DNA from 3 places in the Streptomyces sp. NPDC048600 genome. Region 2 is predicted to be linked to each of the others. Evidence: riboswitches for the same ligand, from Rfam matches in the RefSeq annotation. Region 2 holds a riboswitch; each other region holds the start of a gene.
What was found. A riboswitch is a leader RNA that binds a small molecule or an ion and turns the genes downstream of it on or off. The one in region 2 is predicted to bind cobalamin.
Positions count from the first base shown of each region.

Region 1 (4,923 bases), on a different contig from region 2:
TCACCGCGTCATACGTGCCCCGCAACTCGGCCAGACAGTCCAGTACGGTGCCGAGCAACTGCTCCTGGCGGCCGCCGTGGTAGCCGCGGGCGCTGAGTTCGCCGACCGGCTTGCCCATCAGTACGACCTGGCTGCTGCGGTCGCCGCCGGGCTTGAGCAGCACCGGGTTCATCTGCACGGTCGGTTCGACCCGGCAGGCCTGCGCCTGCATGGCCTGCGCCCGGCCGATCTCGGCGCCCTCCCGTGTCACGAACGAGTTGAGGGACATGTTCTGCGCCTTGAACGGCGCCACTTTCACGCCCTGGCGCACCAGCCACCGGCAGATACCGGCGGTGACGACGCTCTTGCCCGCGTCGGAGGTGGTGCCCGCGACGAGGAGACCCCCGCTCATCTCTTCCGCCCCTTCACAACCAGGCGCGCGGCGACTCCCACGCCGAGCGCGAGCCAGCCGACCCGGCGGGAGAGCCGTACCGCCCGGTCGATGTCGGTCGCGGCGACGGCCCGTCCCGTCGCCCCGTTGAGCACGGGCCGGTGCTCGACCCGGCCGCCGTAGGACAGGGTTCCGCCGAGCCGTACGCCGAGGGCGCCCGCGAAGGACGCCTCCACGGGGCCGGCGTTGGGGCTCGGGTGCTTCGCCGCGTCGGCCCGCCAGGCGCGTACGGCACCGCGCGGGTCGGGTCCCGCGGCGGCGGCGAGCACGGCGGTGAGCCGTGCGCCGGGCCAGCCCGCGAGGTCGTCCAGCCGGGCGGAGGCCCAGCCGTAGCGCAGATGGCGCGGTGACCGGTGGCCGACCATCGCGTCGAGGGTGTTGACCGCGCGGAAGCCGAGGAGTCCCGGTACTCCGCCGAGGGCGCCCCACACCAGCGCGCCCACGACCGCGTCGGAGGTGTTCTCGGCGACCGACTCCACGACCGCGCGGGCGATCTGGTCGGCGTCCAGTGCCTGCGGGTCGCGGCCGCACAGATGGGGCAGCCGGGCGCGCGCGGCCGCGAGGTCGCCCTGTTCCAGGGCCCGGCCGACGGCCCGTGCCTCGCGGGCGAGCGAGGTGCCGCCGACGACGGCCCAGGTGGCGGCGGCGGTCAGCGCGAAGGAGGCGGTGGGGGAGGGGCGTGCGGCACGGGTGGCGGCGGCGCCCAGGGCGACCGTGCCGCCGACGCACACGGCGGTGTGCAGGGTGCCCCAGCCGCGGTGGTCGCGCCACAGCAGCCGTTCCACGGCACCGGCGGCACGGCCGAACGCGGCGACCGGGTGCCCGCGGCGGGGATCGCCGAGCAGGAGGTCACCGAGGAGGCCGGCGGCGGCGCCGTACGCGTAAACGCGATCGGCACGCATCGGGCTCAGCCGGCCGCGGGGGCGGGCGGAGCAGGGGTGATGGACCGCGAACGGCAGCCGCGCATGGCGATATGTCCTCACTCAGGGTGTCCACGCCCTGGTTCGACGAGACCGGCGGTGAGAGTTCCTGGCTCCCGGGGATGACTACCCCGGTGACAGTGGCGGGACCGCGCCGGATTCGCACCGGCTTCCTCTTCTGCCGCCGTACATGGCTCGGGCAGTCCACCACGGCCCTCGAACACCCGTCAACTCACCGTTGACCTGCGAGGCTGGAGTGTGCCGAGGCCCACACCGCCGCCGTGGCGTGGCGCGCCCGGGGACCGGCTCGCGCGGAAATGCCCGCTGTCCGGGCGGCCTTCCGCGACCGGCCTTTGTGACGCTCCGTCACGACCGCCCGTGGTGTGCCGGGAGGCGACCTGGCGGTCGCGCGATGGCCGGTCGTACGGCGTGAATCGCGGGCCGGTGGCGGGCTTGGGGGGCGCATGCGTGAGGGGGCTGTCACGGACTTCTCGTCCGCGACAGCCCCCTCACGAGGCCCGGCGTCAGGTTCCGGGCGTCAGGCCATGATCAGGTAGATGCCGTAGCCGACGGCCGCCGCGCAGGCGGCGAAGCAGGCGTAGGCACCGGTCACGGCCAGTGCGGCGGTGCCGCCCTGCTCCTGCGCCCGTTCCTGGCGGGAGAGGCCGACGACACCGAGGGTGAACAGGCCCACGAGGGCCACGGTGACCACGAGGCTGACGCCGAACACGGAGCCGAGGGCCGCCCAGTCGATCTTCATGCTGCTGATTCCTTCGTACCGGGGTGGTCGGGGCTCAGGCCGTGGCCTGCGAGGCGGCCGGCTCGGCCGCGCCCGCCGGGGCGGCGGCGACGACCGGCGCGTCGACGGTGGTGGTGCCCGCGGGCGGCGGGGTGACCATGGCGATCGCGGTGGTGACCACGCCGGCCGGTTCCTCGGTGTCGTTCACGTTGGTGTGGTCGACGACCTCGCGGCGCGACAGCTTCCAGATGGCGGCGCTGGAGCCGACCAGGAAGACGGCCACGACCGCGGTGCCCCAGGGGCCGAAGCCGGTGACCCACTCGGCGAGCGCGCCGACCAGGGCGGCGGCCGGCAGGGTCAGGCCCCAGGCGACGAACATGCGGGTCGCGGTGGACCAGCGGACCACACCGCCCTTGCGGCCGAGGCCGGCGCCCATCACGGAGCCGGAGACCGAGTGCGTGGTGGAGAGCGAGAAGCCCAGGTGGGAGGAGGCCAGGATGACCGTCGCGGCGCTGGTCTGGGCGGCGAAGCCCTGCTGCGGCTGGAGGTCGGTCAGGCCCTTGCCCATGGTGCGGATGATGCGCCAGCCGCCGAGGTAGGTGCCGAGGGCGATGGCCAGGCCCGCCGAGAGGATGACCCACATGGGCGGGTCGGAGTCGGGGGCGAGGGAGCCGCCGGCGACCAGGGCGAGGGTGATGATGCCCATCGTCTTCTGGGCGTCGTTGGTGCCGTGGGCCAGCGAGACCAGGCCGGCGGAGGCGATCTGCCCCGCGCGGTAGCCCTTCGCCGAGGCCTTGCCGTCGGCCTTCTTGCCCATCACGTAGGTGAGCCGCGTGGCGAACATCGCCGCCAGGCCCGCGACCAGCGGGGCCGCGATCGCCGGGATGAGCACCTTGGTGACCAGCACGTCACCGTGCACGGCACCCACGCCCGCCGAGGCGATGGTCGCACCGATCAGGCCGCCCATCAGGGCGTGCGACGAGGACGACGGCAGACCGACGAGCCAGGTCAGCAGGTTCCAGAGGATCGCGCCGACCAGGGCGGCGAAGATGACCTCGGGACGGATGCCTGATTCGTCGACCAGACCCTTGGAGATCGTGTTGGCGACCTCCACGGAGAGAAAAGCACCCACAAGGTTGAGGACGGCGGACATGGCCACCGCGACCTTGGGCTTGAGCGCACCGGTCGAGATGGTGGTGGCCATCGCGTTGGCGGTGTCATGAAAACCGTTCGTGAAATCGAACGCAAGTGCGGTTACCACCACAATCGCGAGGATCAGTGAGAGGTTTTCCATTTACCCAGGCAATCGTTCGAAGGTCATTGGTCAGTCGAACGTACGTAACCCAGGTGAACGGCAGGTGAACTGGACAGGGCATCGGGGTGTCCGCAGATGGGAGCAAGGATTCCTGTATCGGGCGGTGCCGGGCGGCACCCCCGGGAACTCTGCCCTCGGGCACCCCGCGCGGCCCGTCGCAGGTGGTTCCCGGACCCCTCGGAGAGATCCTGGTCACCTGCCGCGGGACACCCCGCCGGCCGGGTCCGCCTGGCAGGATCACGGCATGGCTGAGCAGCGTCGGGAGCAGCGGGACACACAGGGCTCCGGGGGAGCGGAACCGGCCGGGGCGGGGCCGCGCGGGAGGGCGGTGCTCCCCGAGGAGGCCGAGGCCTGGACCGGCCTGGTGACGACGGCCCGCCGCACCGTCACCGACGGCCTCGTCGTCGGCACCTCCGGCAACGTCTCCGTCCGCGTCGGCGACACCGTGCTGGTCACACCGTCGGGCGTGCCGTACGACCGGCTCAGCCCGGACGACGTGACGGGGGTGGACCTGGACGGCGGGCAGGTGCTGGGGGACCTGGTCCCCACCAGCGAGCTGCCGATGCATCTCGCGGTCTACCGCACCACGGACGCCCGAGCGGTCGTCCACACCCACGCCGTGCACGCCACGGCCGTCTCCACCCTCGTCCCCGAGCTGCCCCTGATCCACTACATGGCCGCCGCCCTCGGCGGCCCCGTCCGCGTCGCCCCGTACGCGGCCTACGGCACCGCCGAACTGGCCGAGAACATGCTCCACGCCCTCACCGGCCGCACGGCCTGCCTCCTCGGCAACCACGGCACGATGGCCTACGGCGCCACCCTCGACCAGGCCTACGACCGCACCGCCCAGCTCGAGTGGATGTGCCGCCTCTGGCTCACCGCCTCCTCGGTCCCGGGCCTGACCCCGGCCCTGCTCACGGAGGAACAGGTGGCCGAGGTGGGGGAGCGGCTGAAGGGCTACGGCCAGCGGAAGCCGTGAGGTGGTGTTCGTATACGGAAACGGGCCCCCGGGACCGCCGCCGACGCCGGGCCGTGAACGCCCAGGCCGATTGCACGGCGAACCCTCCCCGTCTCCGCGCGACCCTCGAACGCCCCGTCACCCCGGCCGCCCGGCCCCCGCGCGACCCACGACCCCCCGTCACCCCGGCCCCCGCGCGCCCCACGAACGCCCCCGTCCACCGGCCGTCCGGCGCCCGCGCCACGATCTCCCCGCCCCCGCGCGCCCCACGAACGCCGCCGTCCACTGGCCGCCCGGCCCCCGCGCCACGACACTGAACCCGTGCGCACTGTCAAAGCGACGGCCGCTGCCGTCACCGTTGCCCTGGCAGCCGGCGCGGCCGGAGTCGCCGCCGGACGCCTCGCCAGCGACGCCGCGCTGAAGGCGCCGCCCGGCAGGCCGCTGCCCACCGAGCCCCGGCTCACCGTGCACGGCACGGCCGCCGGCCGCATCACCCTCACCCGGGACCTCGCCTCGCTGCGCCCCGGCACCTACGGACTGTCCGGGGACGGCAGCCACGCG
Region 1 covers NZ_JBVJGZ010000022.1:97,225-102,147, forward strand. The annotation lists gene ACZ6SQ_RS26940 (cobyric acid synthase) at 1-391, opposite strand, end outside; gene ACZ6SQ_RS26945 (cobalamin biosynthesis protein) at 388-1,332, opposite strand; cobalamin riboswitch at 1,435-1,574, opposite strand; gene ACZ6SQ_RS26950 (hypothetical protein) at 1,889-2,110, opposite strand; gene ACZ6SQ_RS26955 (inorganic phosphate transporter) at 2,145-3,383, opposite strand; gene ACZ6SQ_RS26960 (class II aldolase/adducin family protein) at 3,649-4,383, shown strand; gene ACZ6SQ_RS26965 (alpha/beta hydrolase family protein) at 4,684-4,923, shown strand, end outside.
Region 1: it holds a riboswitch for cobalamin, as region 2 does, so the genes downstream of both, ACZ6SQ_RS26945 (cobalamin biosynthesis protein) here and ACZ6SQ_RS05510 (prenyltransferase/squalene oxidase repeat-containing protein) in region 2, are expected to answer to the same signal.

Region 2 (4,923 bases):
GACGTCGTGCTGCATCTGACCGAGTGGGACAGCTACCGGGAGCTCGACCCGGACAAGATGGCCCGGGTGGTGCGCAGCCCACGGCTGCTCGACGCCCGCAACAACCTCGACGCCGGCCTGTGGCGGTCGGCCGGCTGGACCGTCCGCGCGCTCGGCCGCTCGGCGCCGACTCTCGCTGCCGCCGCACTGTAGCGGCCGATGCGGAACGCGCCCCGCGGCCGGACCGGACGCGGGGCGCGGTGGATCAGGCCCCGGGCCTCGGCCGCGCGGTGGGTGACCCGTCGGCCGGACGCGGCGGAGCGGCGGCGCCCACCAGCGGTGTGGTGCTCAGCCGCTCCCCGAAGTAGTCGACGGGGCCCGGGTCGACGCCGACGGAGCGCAGCGGCATCGCGCCCGCCAGCAGGCCCCCGCAGGTGGCGACGAGGTTGCCGACCCCGGCCCGGTCGGTCACCGGGGCGGCGGCGTCGACGAGGCAGGGGTCCTCGGTCGAACCGGTGGCCACGGTGCGGTGCTCCTCCTGGCCGGACGAGTCGCGCCAGTCGTCCAGCCCGGCGAAGACGTCGTCGCCCCAGACCAGCTTCCACGGGCCCGTGCTGTAGTAGTCGTTGCCCTGGATCCGGACCCGGTCCTGACCGAAGAGGGTGTCGGAGTCCAGGACGGGCGCGCCGTCCGTGACGAGGATGTTGTTGCGGATGGTGACGTCCCTGATGCCCGCGCGCAGCCGCAGCGCCGGTGCCCGCTCGCCTCCTTCGGGGGACCGCTGGAGCACGGTGTTGTTGTAGATGTCCAGGTCGCGCAGGCGGGTTCCGTAGGCCACGATGCCGCCGTAGACGGGCAGTTTGCGGGCGTCGTCCCAGCTGTAGTTGAACCGGACCGTGTTGTCCTTGTGCATGTTGGTCGGTTCGCCCGAGTAGACCAGGAAGCCGGGGCCGTCGTTGCCGTAGGCCAGGTTGTACTGGAGCACGGAGTGGGACACGTTGTTGTCCAGCCCGAAGCCGCCGCCGTCGACCTGCGATCCGGTGCGGTTGCGGTACGCCATGTTGTTCTGGATGACCACACGCGTCGAGTCGTACGTCCAGATGCCCTCGGGGCCCTCGTCGGCCCGGGGTGAGGACTTCGCGCCGTTGTCGTAGGCCGCGGACCGCTGGACGACGGCCTGCCGGATGCTGCCCAGGACCATGCCGCTCCCGGTGTTGCGGTCGTGCTCCTTGGGGTCGCCGGAGTTCGCGTACGCCCGGACCCTCGTGATCGTGACCTTCTGGTGCGCGTAGTCGGGGTCGTCGGCCTCGAAGCGCGGTCCCACGGTGACCAGTCCGGCGTTCTGGTTGTGGTGTGTCGCGGAGTCGGTGACGGTGACGTCGCGGAATCCCAGGGAACCCGCGGCGGCGGCGATGCTGATGCCGTTGCGGAACCGGGAGACGTCGACGCCGGAGATCCGCACGTGCGCCAGCCGCCTGCGCTCGTCGAGGTCGTTGAAGAACCTGATGCCGTCCTCGTGGCGGCGGGAGGCGGAGTCGCCGGTGATCGCCAGGTTCCGGATCTCCACTCCGCTGGTGTTGTGCACCGCGATGCCCGCCGTCCCGCGCGTGGCGATCGTGGCCTTCCCGGCACCGTAGGAGTCGATCACGACGGGCTCGCGGACGCTGCCGGCCTCCTCCGGTCCGATGGTCAGCTCTCCCGCCAGGCGTCGGCCGCCCTGGAGCCGCAGCCGGTCGCCCGGCTCGAACGACACCTCGTCCGCCCTCTTCAGCGTGCGCCAGGCGGACTTGGGGGACAGGCCGTCGTTGTCGTCGTCGCCGTCCGGGCTGACGTAGAACGTCAGGGAGTCCTTCGTCACGGGCCGAGGTGGCGTGTAGGGCTTCAGCGCGCTGCACCCGCAGAGCAGTGCGGCTGCGGTCAGGGTCGCTCCGGCGGCGCGTCCGAGGCCGGCCGGGCGGCCGGGTGCACGCCTCGATGTGACGGCCCGGGGTCCATGCAGCGTCATCACAACATCCCTATCTGCCGTACTTCACTACTTTTGCAGCAAGATGCCAGAAACAGGCGCATACGTTGACGGGGCGCGCGGGCACCCCCGTCCGCGCCGGCGGATCGGATGGCATGACTATCTGACGGATCATCAGTTCTGGCTATAGTGGACTAGGGCGCGGGGAGGCCCCTGTGCGGTGTCCCGGACGTCCGGTCGAGCGGGGGAGAGCCGATGGCGGGAGTGGTCGATCACGGCGGTGGCGTACGGGGCGTCGAGGTGCCGATCCCCGACAACCCGCTGGGGCACACGCTGGTGTACGTCGTCGACACCGACCGGGGCCCGGTCCTGGTCGACACCGGCTGGGACGACCCCGCGTCCTGGGACGCGCTCGGCGAGGGGCTCGCCGCCTGCGGGACGTCCGTCGAGGAGGTGCACGGCGTCGTCGTCACCCATCACCACCCCGACCACCACGGCCTGTCCGGCAAGGTGCGGGAGGCGTCCGGCGCCTTTATCGCGATGCACGCGGCCGACGCCGCGGTCGTACGCCGCACGCGCGAGAGCAGCCCCGGGCACTGGTACGCCTACATGGCCGCCAAACTGGCCGCGGCGGGCGCCCCGGAGGCCCATGTGGCGCCCCTGCGCAAGGCGCGCGGCCCGCTCCCCGGCCTCGCACCGGCCCTGCCCGACCGCGAGATCGTCCCCGGCGACCTCCTCCCCCTGCCCGGCCGCCGCCTGCGCGCGATCTGGACCCCGGGGCACACCCCCGGCCATGTCTGCCTGCACCTGGAGGAGCGGCACCCCGCGCTGAGGGAGGGGCACGGGCGTCTGTTCTCCGGCGACCACCTGCTGCCCGGGATCTCCCCGCACATCGGCCTCTACGAGGACCCCGACGACACCACCGTCACCGACCCGCTCGGCGACTACCTCGACTCCCTGGAGCGCGTGGCCCGCCTCTCCCCCGCCGAGGTCCTCCCGGCCCACCAGCACCCGTTCACCGACGCGGCCGGCCGCGTGCACCAGCTCCTCACCCACCACGACCGACGCCTCACCGGCCTGCTCTCCCTCCTCACCGCGCCCCTCACCCCATGGCAGCTCGCCGAGCGCATGGACTGGAACCGGCCCTGGTCCGAGATCCCCTACGGCTCCCGCACCATCGCCGTCTCCGAGGCCGAGGCCCACCTGCGCCGACTGGTGAAACAGGGTCGGGCGGAGGCCGTGCCGGGCAGCACTCCCGTGGCCTACGTGGCGGTGTGACAGGCGCCCCATGGCCACCCGCCCACGGGCCGGTAAAGTGACGGCGTCGTCATCACACCCGTACGGGGGGAAGCCGGTGCAAATCCGGCGCTGACCCGCAACCGTGAGCAGGAAAACCTGCGAGCCGGACTGCCCCGCAACGGAATCGTGACCGGCTCACGCGCGTCGGCAGCCGCCGCCGCACGGCACCGTCGAGGTATACGGGGCCGAGCCGCCCGGGGTCGTCCCGTGCTGCCCGGCTCCCCTAGGGGAGAGGCACCCTCCGATCATGATCGTCCGCCGCAGCGCAGCGGCCCTGGCCGCAGCCGTCGCCGTACTCGGTGCCGCCGTGCCCGCCGTCGCCGCCCCCTCGCCGTCGCCGTCGGCGCAGCTCCCCGACGGCCTGTACGGCACCGGCGACCCGACCTACGACGGTGTCTGGCGGCAGTCGCTGACGCTCCTCGCGCAGACTGAGCAGAACGTGGTCCCCGCCACGAAGGCGGTCGACTGGCTGGCCGGACAGGCCTGCGCGAACGGCGCGTTCGCCTCCTACCGCCCCGACCCGGCGAAGGCCTGCGACGCCAAGACGATGCTGGACACCAACGCCACGGCCGCCGCTGTCCAGGCCCTCACCGCCACCGGCGGCGAGGAGAAGGTCGCGGACAAGGCCGTCGCCTGGCTGAAGTCGGTCCAGAACAAGGACGGCGGCTGGGGCTACAACCCCGGCGGCGCCAGCGACGCCAACTCCACCTCCGTCGTGATCGGCGCCCTGGTCGCCGCGGGCGAGCAGCCCGACAAGGTCGTGAAGGCCGGCAAGTCCCCCTACGACGCCCTGCTCACGCTCGCCCTGCCCTGCGCGGGCAAGGACGCGGGCGCCTTCGCCTACCAGCCCGACAAGAGCGGCAAGCTGTTCGCCAACGCCGACGCGACCGCCGCCGCCGTCATGGGCTCCCTCGGCGAGGCCCTGGCCGGGACGAACGCCACCGACGACAAGGCCTCGCCCTCCTGCGCGAAGCCCGGCGACCGCGAGCGGGCCGCCGCCAACGGAGCCTCCTACCTCGCCGGTGCCCTGGCCGAGGACAAGCACCTGATGTCCTCGATGCCCGGCGCCGAGGACCAGCCCGACTTCGGCAACACCGCCGACGCGGTGATCGCCCTGGCCGCCGCCGGCTTCGGCGAGCAGGCCGCGGCCTCCGCGCACTGGCTGGAGTCCAACGCCCTGACCTGGGCCGCGCAGAGCGGTCCCGCCGCCTACGCGCAGCTCGTCCTCGCCGCCCAGGCCGGCGGCATCGACCCGCGCGCCTTCGGCGGCAAGGACCTGGTCGCCCTGCTGAACGCGACCGGCCCGGCCCCCGCGGAGGCGAGCCAGTCCCCCGACGGCGCGACGATCGACGGGGACCCCGAGAACAACAAGAAGGACGAGGACGACGAGGGCGTCAGCGTCTGGTGGATCGTCGGCGTCGGCCTGGTCGGCGGCATCGGCATCGGCTTCCTGATCAGCGCCCGCCGGAAGCCCCGGCCGTGACCCTGCGGTCCCTCCAGCCGTCCGGGAAGGCCCGGTTCGTCCCGGCCTTCCTGGCCGCGCTGCTGCTCACCCTCACCGTCGCGGCCCAGTCCGCCCACGCCACCGGCTACCGCTACTGGTCCTTCTGGGACCGCGACGGCGCCCGCTGGGTCTACGCCACCCAGGGCCCGGCCACGGCCCGCCCCTCGGACGGCGACCT
Region 2 covers NZ_JBVJGZ010000003.1:286,536-291,458, forward strand. The annotation lists gene ACZ6SQ_RS05495 (UDP-glucose dehydrogenase family protein) at 1-192, shown strand, start outside; gene ACZ6SQ_RS05500 (right-handed parallel beta-helix repeat-containing protein) at 245-1,837, opposite strand; gene ACZ6SQ_RS05505 (MBL fold metallo-hydrolase) at 2,198-3,220, shown strand; cobalamin riboswitch at 3,253-3,376, shown strand; gene ACZ6SQ_RS05510 (prenyltransferase/squalene oxidase repeat-containing protein) at 3,489-4,724, shown strand; gene ACZ6SQ_RS05515 (SCO2322 family protein) at 4,721-4,923, shown strand, end outside.

Region 3 (4,923 bases), on a different contig from region 2:
ACAGGCGCGCCTCGGGCGAGTTGATGTGCTTGTACAGCGTCAGCACCAGGTTGTTCGCGACGATCGAGTCGCCCGTGGCGAAGAACGCCACCAGCCGGCCGATCAGGTGCTGCTCCTCCGGCGTCAGCTTCGCGAGGTCGGCGACGTCCGAGTGGAGGTCGACCTCCTCCACGGTCCAGGTGTTCTTGATCGCGTCCCGGTAGCGCTCGTAGAAGTCCGGGTAGCGCATTGGGCGCAGGGTCAGCTCGAAACCCGGGTCGAGGAGACGGCTGTTGCGGTCGGAGCTCACTGGCAGGCCTCGCAGGACTCGGGGTTCTCAAGGGAGCAGGCCACGGCCTCGGCGGAGGCCTGCTGCGGGACGGGGACGGAAGCCTGCGCGGCACGGGCGATCCTCGTCGCCGGACGCGAGCGCAGGTAGTACGTCGTCTTCAGCCCGGACTTCCAGGCGTAGGCGTACATCGAGGAGAGCTTGCCGATCGTCGGCGTCTCCAGGAACAGGTTCAGCGACTGCGCCTGGTCGAGGTACGGGGTCCGCGCCGCCGCCATGTCGATCAGACCGCGCTGCGGGATCTCCCAGGCCGTGCGGTACAGCGCCCGGACCTCCTCGGGGATCCACGCGAAGCCCTGCACCGACCCGCTGGAGTCGCGCAGCGCCTCCCGGGTGCGGGCGTCCCACACGCCGAGGTCCTTGAGGTCCTGCACCAGGTAGGAGTTGACCTGGAGGAACTCGCCGGACAGGGTCTCGCGCTTGAACAGGTTGGAGACCTGCGGCTCGATGCACTCGTAGACGCCCGCGATCGAGGCGATCGTCGCGGTGGGCGCGATGGCGAGCAGCAGCGAGTTGCGCAGACCCGTCGAGGCGATGCGCTCGCGCAGCGCCGCCCAGCGCTCGGGCCAGGTGAACTCCACGCCGTAGTGGTCGGGGTGCAGCACGCCCCTGGCCGTGCGGGTCTTCTCCCAGGCCGGCAGCGGGCCGCTGCGCTCGGCGAGGTCCGCGGAGGCCTCGTAGGCCGCGAGCATGACGCGCTCGGCGATCCGCGTGGACAGCTGCCGCGCCTCGGCCGAGTCGAAGGGCAGACGCAGCTTGAAGAAGACGTCCTGGAGGCCCATCGCGCCCAGGCCCACCGGACGCCACTTGGCGTTGGAGCGGCCCGCCTGCTCGGTCGGGTAGAAGTTGATGTCGACGACCCGGTCGAGGAAGGTGACGGCGGTGCGGACGGTGGCGTCCAGCCGCTCCCAGTCGATGTCCCCGTCGACGACGAACGCGCCGAGGTTGACCGAGCCCAGGTTGCAGACCGCCGTCTCGCCGTCGTCCGTGACCTCCAGGATCTCCGTGCAGAGGTTGGAGGAGTGGACGACGTGCCCCGGCTCGGCCGTCTGGTTGGCGGTGCGGTTGGCGGCGTCCTTGAAGGTCATCCAGCCGTTGCCGGTCTGCGCGAGGGTGCGCATCATGCGGCCGTAGAGGTCGCGGGCCGGGATCGTCCGGCGCGCGAGACCCTTAGCCTCCGCCTCGCGGTACGCGGCGTCGAACTCCTCGCCCCACAGGTCGACCAGCTCGGGCACGTCGGCGGGGGAGAACAGCGACCAGTCCTGGTCGGCGTTCACCCGGCGCATGAACTCGTCCGGCACCCAGTGCGCGAGGTTCAGGTTGTGCGTACGGCGGGCGTCCTCACCGGTGTTGTCGCGCAGCTCCAGGAACTCCTCGATGTCGGAGTGCCAGGTCTCCAGGTACACCGCCGCGGCGCCCTTGCGACGGCCGCCCTGGTTCACGGCGGCGACCGAGGCGTCGAGCGTCTTCAGGAACGGCACGATGCCGTTGGAGTGGCCGTTGGTGCCCCGGATCAGCGAACCGCGGCTGCGGATGCGGGAGTACGACAGCCCGATGCCGCCGGCGTGCTTGGAGAGCCGGGCCACCTGGTGGTAGCGGTCGTAGATGGAGTCCAGCTCGTCCAGGGGGGAGTCGAGCAGATAGCACGACGACATCTGGGGGTGCCGGGTGCCGGAGTTGAACAGGGTGGGGGAGGACGGCAGGTAGTCGAGGCGGCTCATCAGCCGGTAGAGCGCGGCGACCTCGTCGACGGACCGGTGCGTGTCGTCCTCCGCGAGACCGGAGGCGACGCGCAGCAGGAAGTGCTGGGGCGTCTCGACGACCTTGCGGGTCAGGGGGTGCCGGAGCAGATAGCGGGAGTGCAGGGTGCGCAGGCCGAAGTAGCCGAAGCGGTCGTCGCCCGCCGGGTCGACGAGGGCGTCGAGCCGCTCGGCGTGGATGCGCACGAACTCCGCGGTGCGGTCGGCGATCAGGCCCTCGCGGTGCCCGACCGCGACGGAGCCGGTGAAGGACGTGACGCCCTGGGAGGCGGCCTCGGCGCGGATGGAGAGGGTGAGCAGCCGGGCGGCCAGCCTGCTGTACGCCGGGTCCTCGGAGATGAGACCGGCGGCGGCCTCGGTGGCCAGTTCGCGCAACTCGGCCTCGTCCGCCCGCGCGGACCGGCCGCGCAGCGCCGCCGCGGCCACCCGGCCGGGGTCGGCGTCGGGGAGGTCGGCGGTCAGCTCGGTGAGGGTGCGGAGCAGCGCCGCACCGGGACCGGCCTCGTCCACGGGGATGGCTGCTGAAGCCGGGTCTGCTGGCGCGATGGTCACGGGGGGCTCTCCCTCGCTCGGCACGGAGGGGCCTGGCACGGAGCGGGGCAGCACACGAACGCGCTCGGCGTCGCGTCCACCGGCCCACTCCACGAGGCCCGGACGTCAGGGCGTCCCGGCCGGACGGCCGGGCGCACTGTCGGCAGGTCCTCGGACTAGCTCCCGTGCGCGGATACGCACAAGTACACCGTTGCGGGACAGTTCCGGATTCGCACCGGATTCCCCTGCGGCGACAGCGAGCATGAGCATACATCTAGTGCCGGGTGCGGATGGCACCCCCATATGTTGTGGCGCCGGGTGACTTCATAGCGTCAACTGGTAGGTGAGCAGAGTGAAGTCGTGCCCGGGCAGCGGCTGCCAGTCGCGCCCCGGGGCGCGGACGAAGCCGAGGCGTTCGTAGATGCGGTGGGCCGCGCGCATGGCGTCCTGGGTGGACAGCACGACGCCGGTGCAGCCCTCCAGGGCGCGCGCCCGGTCGACACAGGCCCGCACGAGTGCCTCCCCGGCCCCGCGGCCCCGGGCGTCGTGAGCGACGGCGAGCATGCGGATCTCGGCCTCGCCGGGGCCCGCCAGGTCGGCCATGGGGCCCGCCGACGGCACGAAGGTGACACCGCCGAGCAGACGGCCGTCGTCCGTGGCCACGAGGACCTCCGCGGCGGCCGCCCGTTTCGCGACGTTCCTGAGCTCGCCGAGATACCAGTCGTTCTCGCCGAAGGTGAGGAGATCGTCCTGGAGGTAGGCCTGGGCGGTGAGTTCACCGAGGTCGTCGTACTCGCCGGGCAGTGCGGGGCGGATCCGGATGTCCATGCCGAGAGTGTGCGGCACAGGGGCCGCCGTCGTGTGCTCCGACGGCGGCCCCTGCTGCTCGGCTTCGGCCGGTCACCCGGGGCATCGCCCTGGTGGGTGAACGGCCGGGCGGTCCTAGTGCGTGACCGGCAGCTCCGTCTTCACGCCCGGGTCGCCCGCGTCCGCCGTGTAGTCCTCGGGACGGGTCTCGTCGACGCCCTCCGGGGCCTTGGCGGCCCGCAGGGCGAAGGTGAGGACCACCGTCACCGCCACGTTGATCACGAAGGCCGTCAGGCCGATGTAGCCGATCTCGCCGATGCCGGGGATCTCCTTGGCGGAGCCGCCGAAGTGCTTCTGGGTCGGCGAGGCCACGCCGTACGCGGCGATCGTGCCGTAGAGCATGCCGACGGCCCAGCCGCCCAGCAGCGCCCAGCGGTGGAACCAGCGGGTGAACAGGCCGCCGACGAGGGCCGGGAAGGTCTGGAGGATCCAGATGCCGCCGAGGAGCTGGAAGTTGATGGCGACCGTCTTGTCCATCGTCAGGACGAAGACCAGCGCGCCCACCTTCACCAGCAGCGACACCAGCTTGGAGACCTTGGTCTCCTGCGCGGGCGTGGCGTCCGGCTTGAGGAAGTCCTTGTAGATGTTGCGGGTGAACAGGTTCGCCGCCGCGATGGACATGATCGCGGCCGGCACCAGCGCGCCGATGCCGATCGCCGCGAAGGCCACGCCCGCGAACCAGTCCGGGAACATGTCCTCGAACAGCTGCGGGATGGCCAGCTGGCCGTTCTGCACCTTCACCCCGGCCGCGATGGCCATGAAGCCCAGCAGCGCCAGCAGGCCCAGCATCAGGGAGTACAGCGGCAGGATCGTGGTGTTGCGGCGGATCACGTCACGGCTGCGCGAGGACAGCGTCGCGGTGATCGAGTGCGGGTACATGAACAGCGCCAGCGCGGAGCCCAGCGCCAGTGTGGCGTACGTCCACTGGCCCGCCTCGGCGGGGATCAGCGCGCCGCGTGGCTTGTCCGTGGCGGGGTTGGTCTGGGCGTAGGCCTCGGACGCCTTGGTGAAGATCTCGTCGAAGCCGCCCAGCTTGATCGGGATGTAGATGATCGCGACCGCGATGACCAGGTAGATCAGCGTGTCCTTGACGAACGCGATCAGGGCGGGCGCCCGCAGGCCGGAGGAGTAGGTGTACGCCGCCAGCACGCCGAAGGCGATCAGCAGGGGCAGATCCTTGACGAACCAGTTGGTGTCCTCGCCGCCGCCCACGCCCATCACGTCCAGCACGGCCTGGATGCCGACGAGCTGGAGCGCGATGTACGGCATGGTCGCGAGGATGCCGGTGACGGCGACCGCCAGCGACAGGCCCTTGGAGCCGAAGCGGCCGCGCACGAAGTCCGAGGTCGTCACATAGCCGTGCCGGTGCGAGACCGACCACAGGCGGGGCAGGAACGTGAAGATCAGCGGGTAGACCAGGATCGTGTACGGCACGGC
Region 3 covers NZ_JBVJGZ010000030.1:33,985-38,907, reverse strand. The annotation lists gene ACZ6SQ_RS31560 (ribonucleotide-diphosphate reductase subunit beta) at 1-229, opposite strand, end outside; gene ACZ6SQ_RS31555 (ribonucleoside-diphosphate reductase subunit alpha) at 286-2,640, opposite strand; cobalamin riboswitch at 2,765-2,889, opposite strand; gene ACZ6SQ_RS31550 (GNAT family N-acetyltransferase) at 2,944-3,447, opposite strand; gene mctP (monocarboxylate uptake permease MctP) at 3,562-4,923, opposite strand, start outside.
Region 3: it holds a riboswitch for cobalamin, as region 2 does, so the genes downstream of both, ACZ6SQ_RS31555 (ribonucleoside-diphosphate reductase subunit alpha) here and ACZ6SQ_RS05510 (prenyltransferase/squalene oxidase repeat-containing protein) in region 2, are expected to answer to the same signal.